Regions from separate parts of the Marinobacter nauticus ATCC 49840 genome, predicted to be linked through region 1. Evidence: predicted binding sites of a transcription regulator. Region 1 holds the regulator's gene; each other region holds the start of a gene.
The links. Region 1 encodes sigma-54, which starts transcription at its own class of promoters, with help from an activator protein. Its sites were predicted from a motif close to ANTGGCATNNANNTTGCTNT; they were not measured.

Region 2: the regulator sigma-54 is predicted to act here: its motif matches at 1,219-1,238, upstream of flgA (flagellar basal body P-ring formation chaperone FlgA).
Region 3: the regulator sigma-54 is predicted to act here: its motif matches at 2,122-2,141, upstream of MARHY_RS05580 (sigma 54-interacting transcriptional regulator).

Annotation. Positions count from the first base shown of each region.
Region 1 covers NC_017067.1:2,661,260-2,666,358, forward strand. The annotation lists gene lptB (LPS export ABC transporter ATP-binding protein) at 1-381, shown strand, start outside; gene MARHY_RS12395 (RNA polymerase factor sigma-54) at 570-2,099, shown strand; gene hpf (ribosome hibernation promoting factor) at 2,173-2,481, shown strand; gene ptsN (PTS IIA-like nitrogen regulatory protein PtsN) at 2,570-3,040, shown strand; gene rapZ (RNase adapter RapZ) at 3,095-3,979, shown strand; gene MARHY_RS12415 (HPr family phosphocarrier protein) at 3,986-4,255, shown strand; gene mgtE (magnesium transporter) at 4,347-5,099, shown strand, end outside.
Region 2 covers NC_017067.1:2,138,814-2,143,912, forward strand. The annotation lists gene MARHY_RS09965 (CheR family methyltransferase) at 1-228, opposite strand, end outside; gene MARHY_RS09970 (chemotaxis protein CheV) at 264-1,193, opposite strand; gene flgA (flagellar basal body P-ring formation chaperone FlgA) at 1,379-2,086, shown strand; gene flgM (flagellar biosynthesis anti-sigma factor FlgM) at 2,214-2,540, shown strand; gene MARHY_RS09985 (flagella synthesis protein FlgN) at 2,548-3,018, shown strand; gene MARHY_RS09990 (cyclic di-GMP-binding domain-containing protein, MshE-related) at 3,090-3,833, opposite strand; gene MARHY_RS09995 (peptidylprolyl isomerase) at 4,038-4,646, shown strand; gene mnmC (bifunctional tRNA (5-methylaminomethyl-2-thiouridine)(34)-methyltransferase MnmC2/FAD-dependent 5-carboxymethylaminomethyl-2-thiouridine(34) oxidoreductase MnmC1) at 4,652-5,099, shown strand, end outside.
Region 3 covers NC_017067.1:1,202,226-1,207,324, forward strand. The annotation lists gene MARHY_RS05575 (acetyl-CoA C-acyltransferase) at 1-116, shown strand, start outside; gene MARHY_RS05580 (sigma 54-interacting transcriptional regulator) at 174-2,090, opposite strand; gene MARHY_RS05585 (ABC transporter substrate-binding protein) at 2,393-3,814, shown strand; gene ntrB (nitrate ABC transporter permease) at 3,817-4,644, shown strand; gene MARHY_RS05595 (ABC transporter ATP-binding protein) at 4,700-5,099, shown strand, end outside.

The sequences.
Region 1 (5,099 bases):
GCCAAGCTGGAAGAGTTGCTGGAAGAGTTTCATATTACTCACATCCGAGACAGCGTGGGTATGGCGCTATCCGGAGGCGAACGCCGCAGGGTTGAAATCGCCCGGGCGCTGGCCATGGAGCCCGCGTTTATCCTGTTGGACGAACCCTTCGCGGGCGTAGACCCTATCTCCGTCAGTGACATCAAGCACATTATCCGGCACCTGCGGGATAAAGGTATAGGCGTGTTGATTACCGACCATAACGTTCGGGAAACCCTCGACATCTGCGAGAATGCCTACATCGTTTCCGGCGGCCACATCATCGCCTCCGGCAATGCCGAAGCCATTCTGGCAAACCAGCAAGTGAAAGAAGTGTATCTGGGTGATGAGTTCCGGCTCTGACCTGATAAAACAGGGTTTATCCGAGGTCTGATTGTTTTGATGATCTGTAGCAAGTAAACTCGGCAAAAAACTTGCTTATACTGTTCACAGACAATGGCAAGTAACCAGCGTACAACATTTTTTTCGGCCTGTGCGCCGGCAAAGCAACAACCGGGATGCCCATGAGTTATGGATCTTGAGCCATGGTTATGAAAGCCTCATTACAGCTTAAGCTGGGCCAGAGTCTGACCATGACGCCCCAGCTGCAGCAGGCCATACGCCTGCTACAGCTTTCTACCCTCGATCTCCAGCAGGAAATCCAGCAGGCGCTGGAATCCAACCCCATGCTGGAAACCTCAGAGGACGATGAGCACGCGGAAGGCGACGAGCGCGAAGAGCACGAGCACAGTGACGCTTCCAGCTCTGAGGCCAACCAGGACGACAGCCACCAGGACGCGAGCCCGGACTGGGACGAAACCGAGAACGGCCCGGACTGGTCGTCCGAGAACGATATTCCGGACAACATTCCCGATGATCTGCCAGTGGATACCGCCTGGGACGACATCTACCAGTCTGCCCCGGCTCCGGCCAGCAAAGGCGAAGACGAACACGAATCGGATTTCGAAACCCGGAACTCGCCTACCGAAACCCTGCAGGATCACCTCGAGTGGCAGCTGAACCTGACGCCTCTGAGCGAGCGGGATCAGGCCATTGCCCACGCGCTGCTGGATGCTGTGGATGAGCGCGGCTACCTGACGTCTGACATTGAGGACATTCACGCAGGCCTGCTGGACGAAACCGAAGAAGACCCGTTAGAACTGGACGAAGTGGAAGCGGTACTCCACCGCCTGCAACACTTCGACCCGCCCGGCGTGTTCGCTCGTGATCTCCAGGAATGCCTCCTTATTCAGCTCAATCAGCTGCCACCGGATACCCCCTGGCTGCGCCAGGCGAGACTGGTGGTTACCCAGTTCCTGCATCTGCTTGGCAACCGGGACTACGCGCAGCTGTTACGCCGCAGCCGGCTCAAGGAAGACCAGCTGAAACAGGTACTGGCCCTGATCACCAGCCTGAACCCGCGCCCTGGCGATGTCGTGGACCGGGCCGAACCAGATTACGTTATCCCGGACGTTATCGTACGCAAACACGAAGGCCGATGGCGGGTTGAACTCAACCCGGAAATCGCTCCGCGTATCCGGGTGAATGCCAGCTACGCGTCACTGATCCGCCGGGCTGACAGCAGTGCCGATAACACCTACCTGCGCGACCAGCTGCAAGAAGCGAAATGGTTTATCAAGAGCCTGCAAAGCCGGAATGAAACCCTGCTGAAAGTGGCCACCCGCATCGTTGAACACCAGCAAGGGTTCCTGGATCAGGGCGAAGAAGCCATGAAGCCTCTGATCCTGTCTGACATTGCCCAGGCGGTGGAAATGCACGAGTCCACGATTTCCCGGGTTACCACCCAGAAGTACATGCACACGCCCCGCGGTATTTTCGAGCTGAAGTACTTTTTCTCCAGCCACGTCAGCACCGCCGAGGGCGGCGAATGCTCGTCTACAGCCATCCGGGCGATGATCAAGAAGCTGATTGCCGAGGAAACCCCGAAAAAGCCATTGAGCGATAGCAAAATTGCAGCCATGCTAGGGGAACAGGGAATCAACGTGGCGCGGCGTACCGTCGCCAAATACCGGGAGGCCATGCATATTCCTCCCTCGAACGAACGAAAACGCCTGGTTTAAACTTTCGCCGGTGCAAGATGCACTGGCATGCAAGCCGGCAAGCACGCCGGCAGTATGACAACAGGAGACGCCTATGCAACTCAACATTTCAGGCCATCACGTAGAACTGACTCCCGCTCTGAAGGATTACGTCAACACCAAGTTCGAGAAGCTGGAGCGTCACTTCGACCATATCAGTAACTGCCAGGTCACCCTGGAGGTCGAGAAGGTGCGCCAGATGGCGGAAGCCACGCTGCACGTGATTGGTGGTGAGATTCACGCAAAGGCAGAAAATGAGGACATGTACGCCGCAATCGACGCTCTGGTCGACAAGCTGGACCGTCAGATCCTCAAGCACAAGGAAAAGAACGTAGACCGGATGCACGGTAACGGCGGTCGCTGAAGCGCGAACCTTACCGGGTGTTTCATGAAACGAGCTGCGGCGGGGCTAACCGGCCGCAGCCTTTTTTTTACGGACATGCAGTCGATCCATGAGCGAGCCATCCCTGACCATCGACAATATTCTTGCCCCTGAACTGACCCTCTGTAAGGTGCCGGCCTCAAGCAAGAAACGTGTGCTGGAGTTCATCGCTGAACGGATTCACTTTCAGGATGAAATCCTCAGCGACACCCAGATCTTCAACAATCTGGTCTCCCGCGAACGGCTGGGCAGCACCGGTATCGGTGAGGGTATTGCCATCCCCCACTGCCGACTGGAAGGCCTGGACCGGGTCATCGGCGTGCTGATGACTCTGGAGGAGCCGGTAGACTTTGATGCTATCGATAACCAGCCGGTAGATCTGGTGTTTGCACTGATCGTCCCCAAAGAAGCCACCAGTGAACACCTGGAATTACTGAGCCAGCTGGCGGAGCGCTTCAATGACAGCACTTTCTGCGCCCGGCTGCGCCAAAGTGAAGATCCCGCGACCCTTTACCAGCGTATGGCGGAGAATAATCACTGAGATCAGCCTGATATCTGGACAGGCTGCCAGGCAGATTGAAGGAGAAACAGTCCCATGAAGCTGATTATCGTCAGTGGCCGATCCGGTTCCGGCAAGAGTACGGCTCTGCATGTGCTGGAAGACCTGGGATTCTACTGCATCGACAACCTGCCCATTGGCTTGCTGTTCCCGCTGACCCGAGAGGCGGCCACCCAGGAAGCGCCCGGCCGGCTGAAAAAAATGGCCGTCAGTATTGATGCCCGTAACCTGTCCGCCGAGCTGGCCAATTTTGAAACCATTTACCAGCAACTGAAGCAGACCGGTGTCGAGGTTGAAATCATATTCCTGGATGCCGACGAACAGTCACTGCTGCAACGCTTTCACGCAACCCGCCGCAAGCATCCGCTGAGCGATGACAAGACGTCTCTGCGGGAGGCAATCACCAACGAAAAGCAATTACTGGAACCCCTGTCAAAGCTGGCCGATCTTTACGTCAACACGACCGGGCTCTCCATGTACGAGCTACGCGACATGATCAAGCAGCGCGTGGCCGGCCGCAAGGATCAGGAACTGGCACTGCTGTTCCAGTCCTTTGGCTTCAAACATGGCGTGCCGGTGGATTCAGACTATGTCTTCGACGTCCGCTGCCTGCCCAATCCATACTGGGACACCAGCCTGCGCAAGCACACCGGCGTTGATCAGCCGGTCATCGAATTTCTGGAACGGGAACCGCTGACACGTCAGATGGTGGATGACGTCACGGGCTTCCTGAATACCTGGCTGCCCTCGTTTGCCGACAGCAATCGTAGTTACATGACCATTTCCATCGGTTGCACCGGTGGCCAGCACCGCTCTGTTTATGTGTGTGAGCAGCTCGGGCGCTATTTCCGCGATAATTACCGCAATGTGCAGGTGCGCCACACCGAACTGCCACACCTTCAAACCCGGGGAGAAATCTGAGCGCCTATGATTTGCCGCCCCATCACCATCATCAACAAACTCGGCCTGCATGCGCGGGCCACGGCGAAGCTTGTGGCCACCGCATCAGACTTTGACAGCAAGGTGCGAATCCGCGGCAAAGGCCGGGACGTAGACGCCAAGAACATCATGCAGGTGATGATGCTGGCCGCCAGCCAGGGCACCGAAGTGGAACTGGTTGCCGATGGCCCGGACGAACAGGATGCCATCGACGCGCTGGCTGCCCTGATCAACGATTATTTTGGTGAAGGGGAATAACCTCCGGTTTCGTCATTCACCTACAATCCTTTCTCACGTGTGCCACCTAACTCCGCTATAATGCAAAGGTTTTCTGATCGCAGGTGGTTCAATGACCGACATTCTGGAAAAAAGCCAGGCCCGCCAACGCCTTCGCTCACTCAGTGAAGCGCTGGACAGTGGTGCCCTCAAGCAGGTGGCCCGCATTCTGAATGGCGGTCTGAGCCCCAGCGATATTGCTCACCTTCTGGAATCCTCGCCACCACGCCAACGGGCCCTGCTCTGGAACCTGGTCGACAAGCAGCTGGAAGGGGAAGTCCTCCAGTACCTTGGCGACGATATTCGTAGCTACTTCCTGAGCCAGCTGAACGCGCAGGAGCTTGCGGACATTCTGGAAGATTTCGAGTCGGATGACCTGGCCGACTTGCTTCAGCAATTGCCGGACACGGTGATCCAGGAAGTCCTGGACACCATGGATGAGCAAGACCGTCAGCGGGTCGAGGAAGTCCTCGCTTACCCGGAGGACACTGCCGGCGGCCTGATGAACACCGATACCATCACGGTACGGCCGGACATCAGCATCGACGTTGTGTTGCGCTACCTGCGCCGTCACCGCAGCCTGCCCCCGATGACCGACAGCCTGATTGTGGTCAGCCGTCGGGACGAGTTTATCGGCATGCTGCCCATTACCCGGATGCTGGTATCCAATCCCGCGGCTACCGTTCGGGAAGTGATGGACACGGACATTGAACCCATTCCCGTGTCCCTGTCCGACACCAAGGTCGCCACTCTGTTCGAACGCTACGACCTGATTTCTGCCCCTGTGGTGGATGAGACCAACAAGCTGCTGGGCCGGATCACCATC
Region 2 (5,099 bases), 520 kb from region 1:
CTCGTTGGTCGTCATCGCGTCGATGACCACCTCGCGCAAGCCTGCCCTTCCAGGCCTCTTTAATCGTTCCAGAAGCTCTCCAAGGGAATTCAGGCTATTTTCTTCGAGAATGCGCCGAAGCCTGCTCTTTACAAGATACTGTTTGTTATCACCCAGCAGGATGCCGCACGCATCCTGCAGGAACTTTTTAAAGGCTTCGTATTCCTGGGGCGTTATGTCCGCTTTCATTGGATCTCTTCGTGGGTGAAACCATCAGCCGAGCATCAGTGCTGATCAATAATTTCCATTACTCGCTCGGCCAGCTCATCCGGGCTGAATTTCGCCATGAAATCGTCTGCGCCCACCTTCTGCACCATCGCCCGGTTGAAGACACCGCTCAGCGAGGTGTGCAGCATTACGTACATATCTTTCAGAGCCGGATCTTCTTTGATTCTGGTAACCAGGGTGTAGCCGTCCATTTCCGGCATCTCAACGTCAGAGATAATCAGAGACAGGTGATCATTTGCGCGCGATCCATCCTGAGTTATCTCTTTGAGATAGTGCAGTGCTTGCTTGCCATCGTTTTTGGTAACCACTTCCATTCCTATAGCGGTCAGGCAACGCTCGATCTGCCGACGAGCCACCGAAGAGTCATCCACCACCAGCACAGGCAAGTGGCCCGGCACACGTTCGGCACTCCTGGCAACCAACTCCTCCGTAACATCTTCCCTGAGCGGAGAAACTTCTGCAAGAATCTTTTCTACATCTATGATTTCTACCAGCTTATCATCAATCTTCGTCACCGCAGTCAGGTAAACATCCTTTCCCGCACCCTTGGGTGGCGGAAGAATATCCTCCCAATTCATATTCATGATTCTCTCGACACCGGCCACGAGAAAACCCTGCGTCTTACGATTGTATTCCGTAATGATCACAAAGCTTGTGGCTAACTGCTCCTGCGGTATGCCCGCGAGCCCTATCGCCATGCTCAGATCAATAATGGGAATGGTCTCCCCCCGAACATGAGAAACGCCTCTCACCACCGTTTTACTGTTGGGAATCGAGGATAATTTCGGGCATTGCAGCACCTCTTTAATCTTGAAGACGTTGATACCGTAAAGCTGCTGCCCCCGGAGCCGAAAAAGTAATAATTCCAGCCTGTTCTTACCGACCAGTTGCGTTCGCTGATTAACGCTGTCGAGTACCCCTGTCATGATGCTTTACTCCTGGCGCGCCTTTACCGGCATCAATATTGCTTTGACCTTTGTAAGGTGTTTTCAGGCCTGTCCAAGACAAATCTTTGACGCCTGCAAACCTGTTAACGGTTAACGGCCCGAAAACCCGAATCCTTAGCGGATTTCGACAATACACACAGATACAGACAGCATAGGACAAACCGGTGCGTATGCGAATCATCTTTTTGGCTGCATTGTGTCTATCACTGAGCCCAATCACTCTGTCTTCAGAGAGAACCAGTGCTGAAGCCATCCGTGACGCTGCCCAGACGTTCCTGGCAGAGTGGTCCAGAACCCTTGCTGCCGATGGCTACACGAGCCGCTACGAAGTTGGCGCTATCGACAGCCGCATCGCCCTTGCTGCCTGCAACCAGGGGCTGAACGCCGAGTTTGCGGGCGATCCGCTACAGACCACCAGCCCGTCGGTCCTGGTTTCCTGCAGTGGTGAGCGACCCTGGAGAATGTACGTTACCACCAGCGTCGAGGTTCATGGCCCCGCCCTGATAGCAGCCCGTCCCCTGGCGCGCGGAGAGCGCCTGACGCCGGATCTGGTCACCGTAAATTCGGTGCAGATCAATGCCAGTCGTCGCGGCGTACTCACCCGCAAAGAGTCCGTTTCAGGCATGATGATGCGCCGCCCGGTGAACGCCGGCACGGTAATGACCCCGGATCTCCTTGAAGCTCCCAACGCGATTGAGCGGGGTGACCATGTTATTATCACCGCACGCTCAGGCTCATTTTCGGTATCATCTCGCGGTAAGGCGCTGGCGAGCGCGGGCGTTGGAGAACAGGTACTGGTGGAAAACCTCCGCTCGTCCCGGACAGTCAAAGCTCGTGCCGTCGGCCCCGGGCGGGTCGAAATTCCGATGTAAGGCGGCAAACAGCAAGAGCGGCAAATGTTTTCCGTTTTGTAACTAAAGTATGGCGCGGATTTGCCGTTAAGCAGATATAAACCCGAATACGCCACTTTCTTGTGGCCCCAGGCAAGCAGGTATTGATATGTCAGTTGACTTAAATGGAATTGGCCCCGGCCAGGTCAACACCACGCGCACCACGGCCGACAAAGCCTCAGGCAATCAAACGTCACAGGCGCCCACAGGCGAGCAAGCCAAGGCCCAGAGCCCCGCTGCCCGTGGCGAAAACGTGAACCTGAGCAATCAGGCGAAAAACCTGAAGCAACTTGAGCAGAAGCTGGGGGACTACCCCGAAATGGACGATGATCGCATCGAACAGATTCGTTCTGCTCTTGAGAACGGCACCTACAAGGTAGATGCCCAGAAACTGGCCCAGAAAATGCTTGAGATGGATAAAAGCATTTTCGGGTGAGTAAAGCATGACTGCACATGAACAGTTGAAAGCGATTCTTCAGGAAGATATCCGCCAGCTTGAGTCGCTGGCGGAAGTACTCCACCAGGAAAAATCCGTGCTCTCCTCTGCGGATATCCAACCCCTCCAGGAAATGACCAGCCGGAAAAACCAGATTCTTGAGGGCATACGCGAACGCGCCAAAAAGAAGATTCACCTGCTGGTGAATATGGGCTACAAGCCCAATGCCGGAGAGCCATCACGCTTCATTCGCGCCGCTGGTATGGATGAGCTGTACCAACTCTGGAAAGAAGCCGACACCCGTTTGCGCGAATGCCAGGCCGTGAATCAGAACAACGGCCGAATTCTTGGCCACCTGCAAAAGCGCCTGTCACGCCTTACCGACATCTTCCGAGGTGCTTCCGCCCAGCAGAAGCTCTATGGTGCCAAAGGCCAGCAGACCAACGTCTCAAGCACCAACATTCTGGCCAGCGCCTGATACGCCCATCGCTCACAGACAACGAAATGCCCGGAGATCTTCCGGGCATTTTTCGTTTCAGGGCAAGATTTTCAACGCGTATAGATGGTCATCTGGGAATCCGGGTGAAAGCGGATATCGCGAATGCTGACATTGCCCATGGGTGGAGTCTGGCCGCCCATCACGCGAATATTATCCATCCGGATTTCCTCGATACGCTCCGGAAATGCCAGCCTCAGGCCTCCGTCTTCCTGTAGCGAGTAGCGAGGCTCTGAGTCCCGGTAATGCACACCCGTAATTGTAAGGTCTGAATCCAGAAAACTGAGCACCGGCACGAATACATTTGCCGCCAGTCTGATCCCTTCCACCACATCGACATCGGGAGATTCTCCTGAGAGATCGTCCCGGGCGCTGGCGGGCATGGAAGACACGGCCTCCAGACGCTCCATCAGGCCAATACCGCTTTGTGCAGACACCCCTGACATTTCCTCTTCCGAGAGGGGGGTGAGTCCGCTCCGCTCGTAGAGTTCGCCCGCTCCGGCGCCTATCTGCGCTGCATTGGTGTTGCTGGACGCCAGTGACACCAGGGGCTGAAATGGCAAGGTGACCATGGTAACCAGCGCTGCTGCATTCCGGTAGCGCGACTGATGCTTGAGTACGCGGTGGAGCTCCCTCTCTGAGATCCAGCCGGCAGCGATTAACACCTCACCGAGGCGCTGCCCGGTCTCCCGTTGAGCCCTAAGCCCCTCCTCCAGCTGACCCTCAGACAGGTAGCCACGATTGATCAAAAGCCGGCCAAGCCGGGATTTCTCTTCAAAACCCTGACGGATTCTCACCAGATTCCTCCTGCAGTATCAGTGATCACCGTACAACCCGGCCCGGTATTCAACAGTCAAGTGAAGCGTAGCCCACAACCTCTGAGCGTGCTGTTCTGATTTACCCTTAATGGCGTAATGATCTGTTAAGATCTGCACAAACTACGTAATAACCGGATTATCTCAGTATTCTGGTCACCACCTGTAACAGAGAGCTGCCTTGAAATGACAAATCCCGTAAAACTCGTCCCGATTGTGATGTCTGTCCTGTTTGCCTTCGTTGCCACTCTGCTGTCCACCTCACCAGCCATGGCCCAGAACGAGGAACCGGCACTTCCTGAGGTCCGTTTTGTCACGACAGAGGGCTCTTTCGTGCTTCAGCTTCGGCCCGATGTTGCGCCCAAAACCGTGGAAAACTTTCTGGCTTACGTAAACAGCGGTTTTTACGATGGCACCATCTTTCACCGAGTGATTCCCGGCTTCATGGTTCAGGCCGGCGGATTCGATGAGAACCTGGGGCGTAAACAGACCCGAGCTCCCATCGTGAACGAAGCTACCAGCACTCTGCCCAATCTCCGAGGCACCATCGCCATGGCCCGAACCAATGCACCGGATTCTGCCACCAGCCAGTTTTTCATCAATGTGGCCAACAATGATTTCCTGAACGCCGGAGTTCGGGGCCCGGGCTATGCGGTTTTCGGAAAGGTGACCGAGGGCATGGGTGTGATTGATCGTATCGCAGGAGTCCAGACCGGCTACCAGCGCGGAATGGCCGATGTTCCCGTGAGCCCGGTCATTATCGAGTCCGCCGAAGAAATCACAAAAGACAACTGAGTTCCATGATCACCGACCTTCGTCCGCCGGCAATGGAACCGGCGGAGCTGATATGGCAAGACGGAGTGCCTGAATCAGCCCGCTTTGGCGACGTCTACTTCAGCAGAGATGACGGCCTGGCCGAGACCCGTTACGTGTTCATCGAAAGAAATGGACTACCCGGGCGCTTTGCCGAACTCGACAGGAACAGCCACTTTGTGATCGCCGAGACAGGGTTCGGCACCGGGCTCAACTTCCTGGCGACCTGGGCGGAGTGGCTGGCTCAACGGCCTGACGATCAAGACCACGCGATTCTTCACTTCATCTCGGTGGAGCGCTACCCCCTGGCTCTGGCTGATCTGGAAAAGGCCCTGGAGAGCTGGCCGGGGCTGCAGCCCCTGGCACGGGAGCTGATTGACAACTACCCACCACTGATCAAAGGAACGCACCGCCTGGTACTTGGCGGCGGCGCTA
Region 3 (5,099 bases), 1.5 Mb from region 1:
CCCGGATCATCGTCACCCTGATCAATGCGTTGAAACAGCGTGGGCTTAAGCGTGGTGTAGCCTCGCTCTGCATCGGTGGTGGTGAAGCCACGGCTGTGGCTATTGAGCTGATCTGATCGGCTTATATTCCCTGTAGCCTGTCAGCTCTGGGGCGGGCTTGCGGGGTGGCCGGGTTAAAGATCCCGTTCCTGGAATTGTCGCGGTTCGATTTTCAGCTTTTTCAGGCGTGAGGACAGGGTGGTCGGTTTGACACCCAGCAGCGCAGCGGCGCCATCGTCGCCGAACACCCGGCCGCCACTGATTTTCAGGGCTCGTCTCAGGTTGTTTGTCTCAAGCTCCCTGAGTTCGTGCTCTGTCATCAGTTCACCGTCGAAATGCCTGGCTGGCGGCATGGGTTCCAGCGTGTGTCTGGCGGCAGAATCCGGACCCTGCAGGTCCAGATCCAGCCGGCCATCGGCTGTGATCACCTGACGTTCAATAACGTTTTCCAGCTCCCGAACATTGCCTGGCCACGGGTAAGCTTTGAGCGTTTCCACGTCCCGCTCCCGGAGTGCCAGCGGTGGCCGGTTGAATTTCTGGCACGCCCGGTTCAGAAACTCCTGGGCGAGAATGGGAATGTCCTCGATACGTCGGCGCAACGGCACCGACTCAATAGGGAACACATTCAGGCGAAAGTACAGATCCTCCCGGAAGTTTTTGTCCCGGACCTCGGTTTTCAGGTCGCGGTTGGTGGCGGCAATGACACGAACGTCCACGGCTCGGGTGTGGTTTTCCCCCACGCGTTCGAACTGTTGATCCTGCAAGACCCGCAGCAGCTTGCCCTGGAGCTCCAGTGGGATCTCGCCCACTTCATCCAGAAAAAGGGTACCCCCATCGGCGAGCTCGAAGCGACCAACCCGGTCACTGACGGCTCCGGTAAAGGCACCCTTTACATGGCCAAAGAACTCACTCTCAAACAGATCCTTGGGAATCGCTGCGCAGTTTACCCGGATCAGGGGGCGATCCCTCCGGCTGCTCGACTGATGAATGGCCCGGGCAATGAGTTCCTTGCCGGTACCGGATTCCCCAGTGATCAACACGTTGGCATCGGTTGGGGCGACCATTCCGATTCTGCGCACGATGGCTTTGATAGCATCGCTCTGGCCTAAAATTTCGTGAAAGTGGTATTCCGCACTGAGTTCTTCCTGAAGGTAGGCGTTTTCCATTTCCAGGCGGTGTTTCAGGGTTTCCACTTCCTCCAGTGCTTTTTGCAATTCCTTCTGAGTCTCAAGCCGGGCAGAGATATCGCGAAACACCACCACGGCACCAACCGGGTGGCCATTGTCTATAATGGGCGTACTGGTGTATTCCACCGGAAAGCCGGTGCCATCCTTGCGCCAGAACCAGTCCTCGCCAACCCGTTTTACACTGGCGTCCCGAAACGCGGCATAGATAGGGCATTCTTTCAGGGGGAAGATGCTGCCGTCTTCGTGGGAGTGGTGCACCACCCGGTGAATCACCCTTCCCATCAGCTCGTCAATGCGCCAGCCCAGCATGCGTTCCGCTGCCGGGTTGGCAAAGGTCGTCCGTCCCTCGGCATCCACCCCGTAAATGCCTTCGCCCACCGCGTGCAGGATCAACTGGTTTTCCCGCTCCATGTCCTTGAACAGTTCTTCTACCCGCCGCCATTCCAGCAGGCCACCCCGGTGGTAGTGGTTGGCGTCGTGTCGTTCCCGCAAGGTGCGCAGCTGGCGCCGGTCCCGAAGCAGTAGCAGGAGGCTCTGGGATTCGGCTTCACCCACCCGTGAGGAAGAAATCTCCAGCTCCACGTTGCGCCCATCCCGATGCTGCAGGATGAAATCCCGGCTCCAGCCATGACTGCGAAACAGGGTTTCCTCGGTAAAGGCGATGAGCTGAGGCCGCTGGTCGGTGAACAGGTGGGTACAGGGAGTACCAATCAGAGACTGTCTGTCGGTTCCGACCAGCCGCCCCATGGCGCTGTTGGCAGCGATGATGAGATCGCGCCCGGCATCCACCAGCAGCGCCGCCTCCGGAAGGTGGTCAATCCAGCTGGTGGTACTGGTGGATGTTATCGCGGCTTTGATTGTCATCGGGTTGTCCTTTCTCTGGCCTGACAGAGACAGAACAAACCTTGTGCCAACTCTGAAATTTCGTAGTGGAGGCTACGAAATATCGTTAATTACGAAAGTTCGTAATTGGCAGGAAGCACCGAAGAAAAATAAAAGCAATATAAAACAAGGTGTTAAAGATTTTTTTGGGGTTGGCACAAACCCTGCGATATCTCCTCCAGAACGTGTTGTCGGCCCGGGAGCAGATTCTCTCCGGGAGCCGAGCCACCACTTTACTGCACCGCAAGAGTGCATAAACGACCCGTACTTCAGGAGAGTGCCCCATGACGACAAAGAGCCTTGGTAATCCGTTTGATGGAGACAAATCGCTGATCCACGCCAAAACCTGTGGCTGCCCGGACTGTAAGCCCGGCCAGGACGCCCCGGCAATTTCGCTGGACCTAAAATCTTCCGTCAGCAGGCAGGACGCATCGGAGGCGCCACTGAATTCAGAAGAGATGATGGACCGAGCCATCGAGAGCGCCGTTGTCCGCTCCGTATTCGGCCACAACGACCACAGCCGCCGCAGCTTCATGAAAATGATGGGTGCGGGCACCGCCGCCGCGCTGCTGGGCAGCGTGTTCCCCATGGACAAGGCCAAGGCCGCGGTTAAGGAATCCCTCGGCAAGCTTGAGAAGACCAAACTGAACGTTGGCTTTGTACCCATTACCTGCGCCACGCCGATCATCATGGCTCACCCCATGGGCTTCTATGAGCGCTACGGCCTGGACGTGACCGTGACCAAGACCGCGGGCTGGGCGGTGGCCCGGGACAAGTCCCTGGCCGGTGAATACGACGCGTCCCATATGCTTACCCCAATGCCCCTGGCCATGACCATGGGTGCCGGTTCCACACCGGAGCCGTTCATCATGCCGGCGGTGGAGAACATCAACGGCCAGGCCATCGTGCTGCACGTGGACCACAAGGACAAACGCGATCCCAAGCAGTGGAAGGGCTTCAAGTTCGGCGTGCCGTTCGAATACTCCATGCACAACTTCCTGCTGCGTTACTACCTGGCCGAGAACGGTATCGACCCGGACAAGGACGTGCAGATCCGAGTGGTTCCGCCACCCGAGATGGTGGCCAACCTGCGTGCCGGTAACCTCGATGGCTACCTGTCACCGGACCCGTTCAACCAGCGTGCCGTGTGGGAAAAGGTGGGCTTCATTCACATGCTTACCAAGGATATCTGGGAAGGCCACCCCTGCTGCGCCTTCGCCTGCAGCCAGCAGTTTGCGACTCAGAATCCGAATACCTATGGAGCCCTGCTGCGCGCCATCATTGATGCCACCCAATACTCCAACAACCCTGAAAACCGAAAGGAAATTTCCGAAGCCATCGCGCCCAAGAACTACCTGAACCAGCCGGTCCCGGTAATACAGCAGGTGCTGACCGGGTACTACGCGGACGGCCTGGGCGAGGTGAAGAATGTGCCGGATCGCATCGATTTCGATCCGTTCCCCTGGCATTCCATGGGTGTGTGGATCCTCACCCAGATGAAGCGCTGGGGCTACATCGAGGGCGACGTGGATTACAAGGGCATCGCCGAGCAGGTCTACCTGGCTGGAGAAACCGGCAAGCTCATGGAGGAGATGGGCTACAGCGCGCCGGACAAGACCTACAAGACCCACACCATCATGGGCAAGACTTTTGATCCGGACAGCGCGGAAGAGTATGCCCGCAGTTTTGCCATCGGGAGGGTATAACCATGGCTTCCCTGAACATACGGGCGGCGTTGCTGTCGGTGTCGTTCCTGATTGTGGCCCTGGGGCTATGGGAAATGGCAACCCAGCCGCCGGAAGCCCAGACCGGAATGAGTGAATACGAAATGCTCATGGGTGGCGCCGACCAGGAATCCCGGGTACCGCCACCTTCAGCGGTGATCAAGCTGGCCTGGGCCGAGCTGTCGAATCCGTTCTACGACGCCGGCGCCAACGACAAGGGTATCGGCATCCAGCTGGCCTATTCGGTTTACCGGGTACTTACCGGCTACCTGGCGGCCATGGCCATCGCCTTGCCCCTGGGGTTCCTGATCGGTATGTCTCCACTGATGTACAAGGCCCTGAACCCCTACATCCAGGTTTTGCGGCCGATTTCGCCGCTGGCCTGGATGCCCCTGGCCCTGTTCATAATCCAGGACTCGGACGCCTCGGCCATCTTCGTGATCTTCATCTGCTCGATCTGGCCGATGCTGCTTAACACCGCCTTTGGTGTGGCCAATGTCCGGCAGGATTGGGTGAATGTGGCCCGAACCCACGAACTGGGGCCGATCAAAACCGCGTTAACCGTGATTCTGCCGGCGGCCGCGCCCACCATCCTGACCGGCATGCGCATCTCCATCGGTATTGCCTGGCTGGTCATCGTGGCGGCGGAAATGCTCGTGGGCGGCACCGGCATTGGCTACTACGTGTGGAACGAGTGGAACAACCTGGATCTGGCCAGTGTGATCTTCTCCATCCTGATGATCGGGGTGGTGGGAATGCTGCTGGACCTGGCCCTGGGCAAGGCCCAGAAACTGGTGGAGTACAAAGAATGAGCGGCCCGGCACCGGCCGCCGATGCCGGCCTCAACCCTCCGAACGGAGACCTGTTATGAGTAAACCATTCCTGGAAGTAGATGGTCTGTCCAAAGTCTATCCGGATGGCCAGGGCGGTGAGCTGACCGTCTTCGAGGATATCCGCTTTGCCCTGGAGAAAGGCGAGTTCGTCTGCATCATCGGCCACTCCGGCTGCGGCAAATCCACCATCCTGAACGTGCTGGCTGGCCTGGACGAAGCCAGCGCCGGCAACGTGGTGATGAACGGCAAGGAAGTAAAGGGCCCGGGCCTGGAGCGCGGCGTGGTGTTTCAGAACTACAGCTTGCTGCCCTGGAAAACGGCCCTGAACAACATCGTATTTGCGGTGAAAGCCCGTTGGCCCGGCTGGTCCAAGGAAAAGGTGCGGGAGCACAGCGAGCGCTACCTGAAAATGGTGGGCCTGGAGCACGCCATGA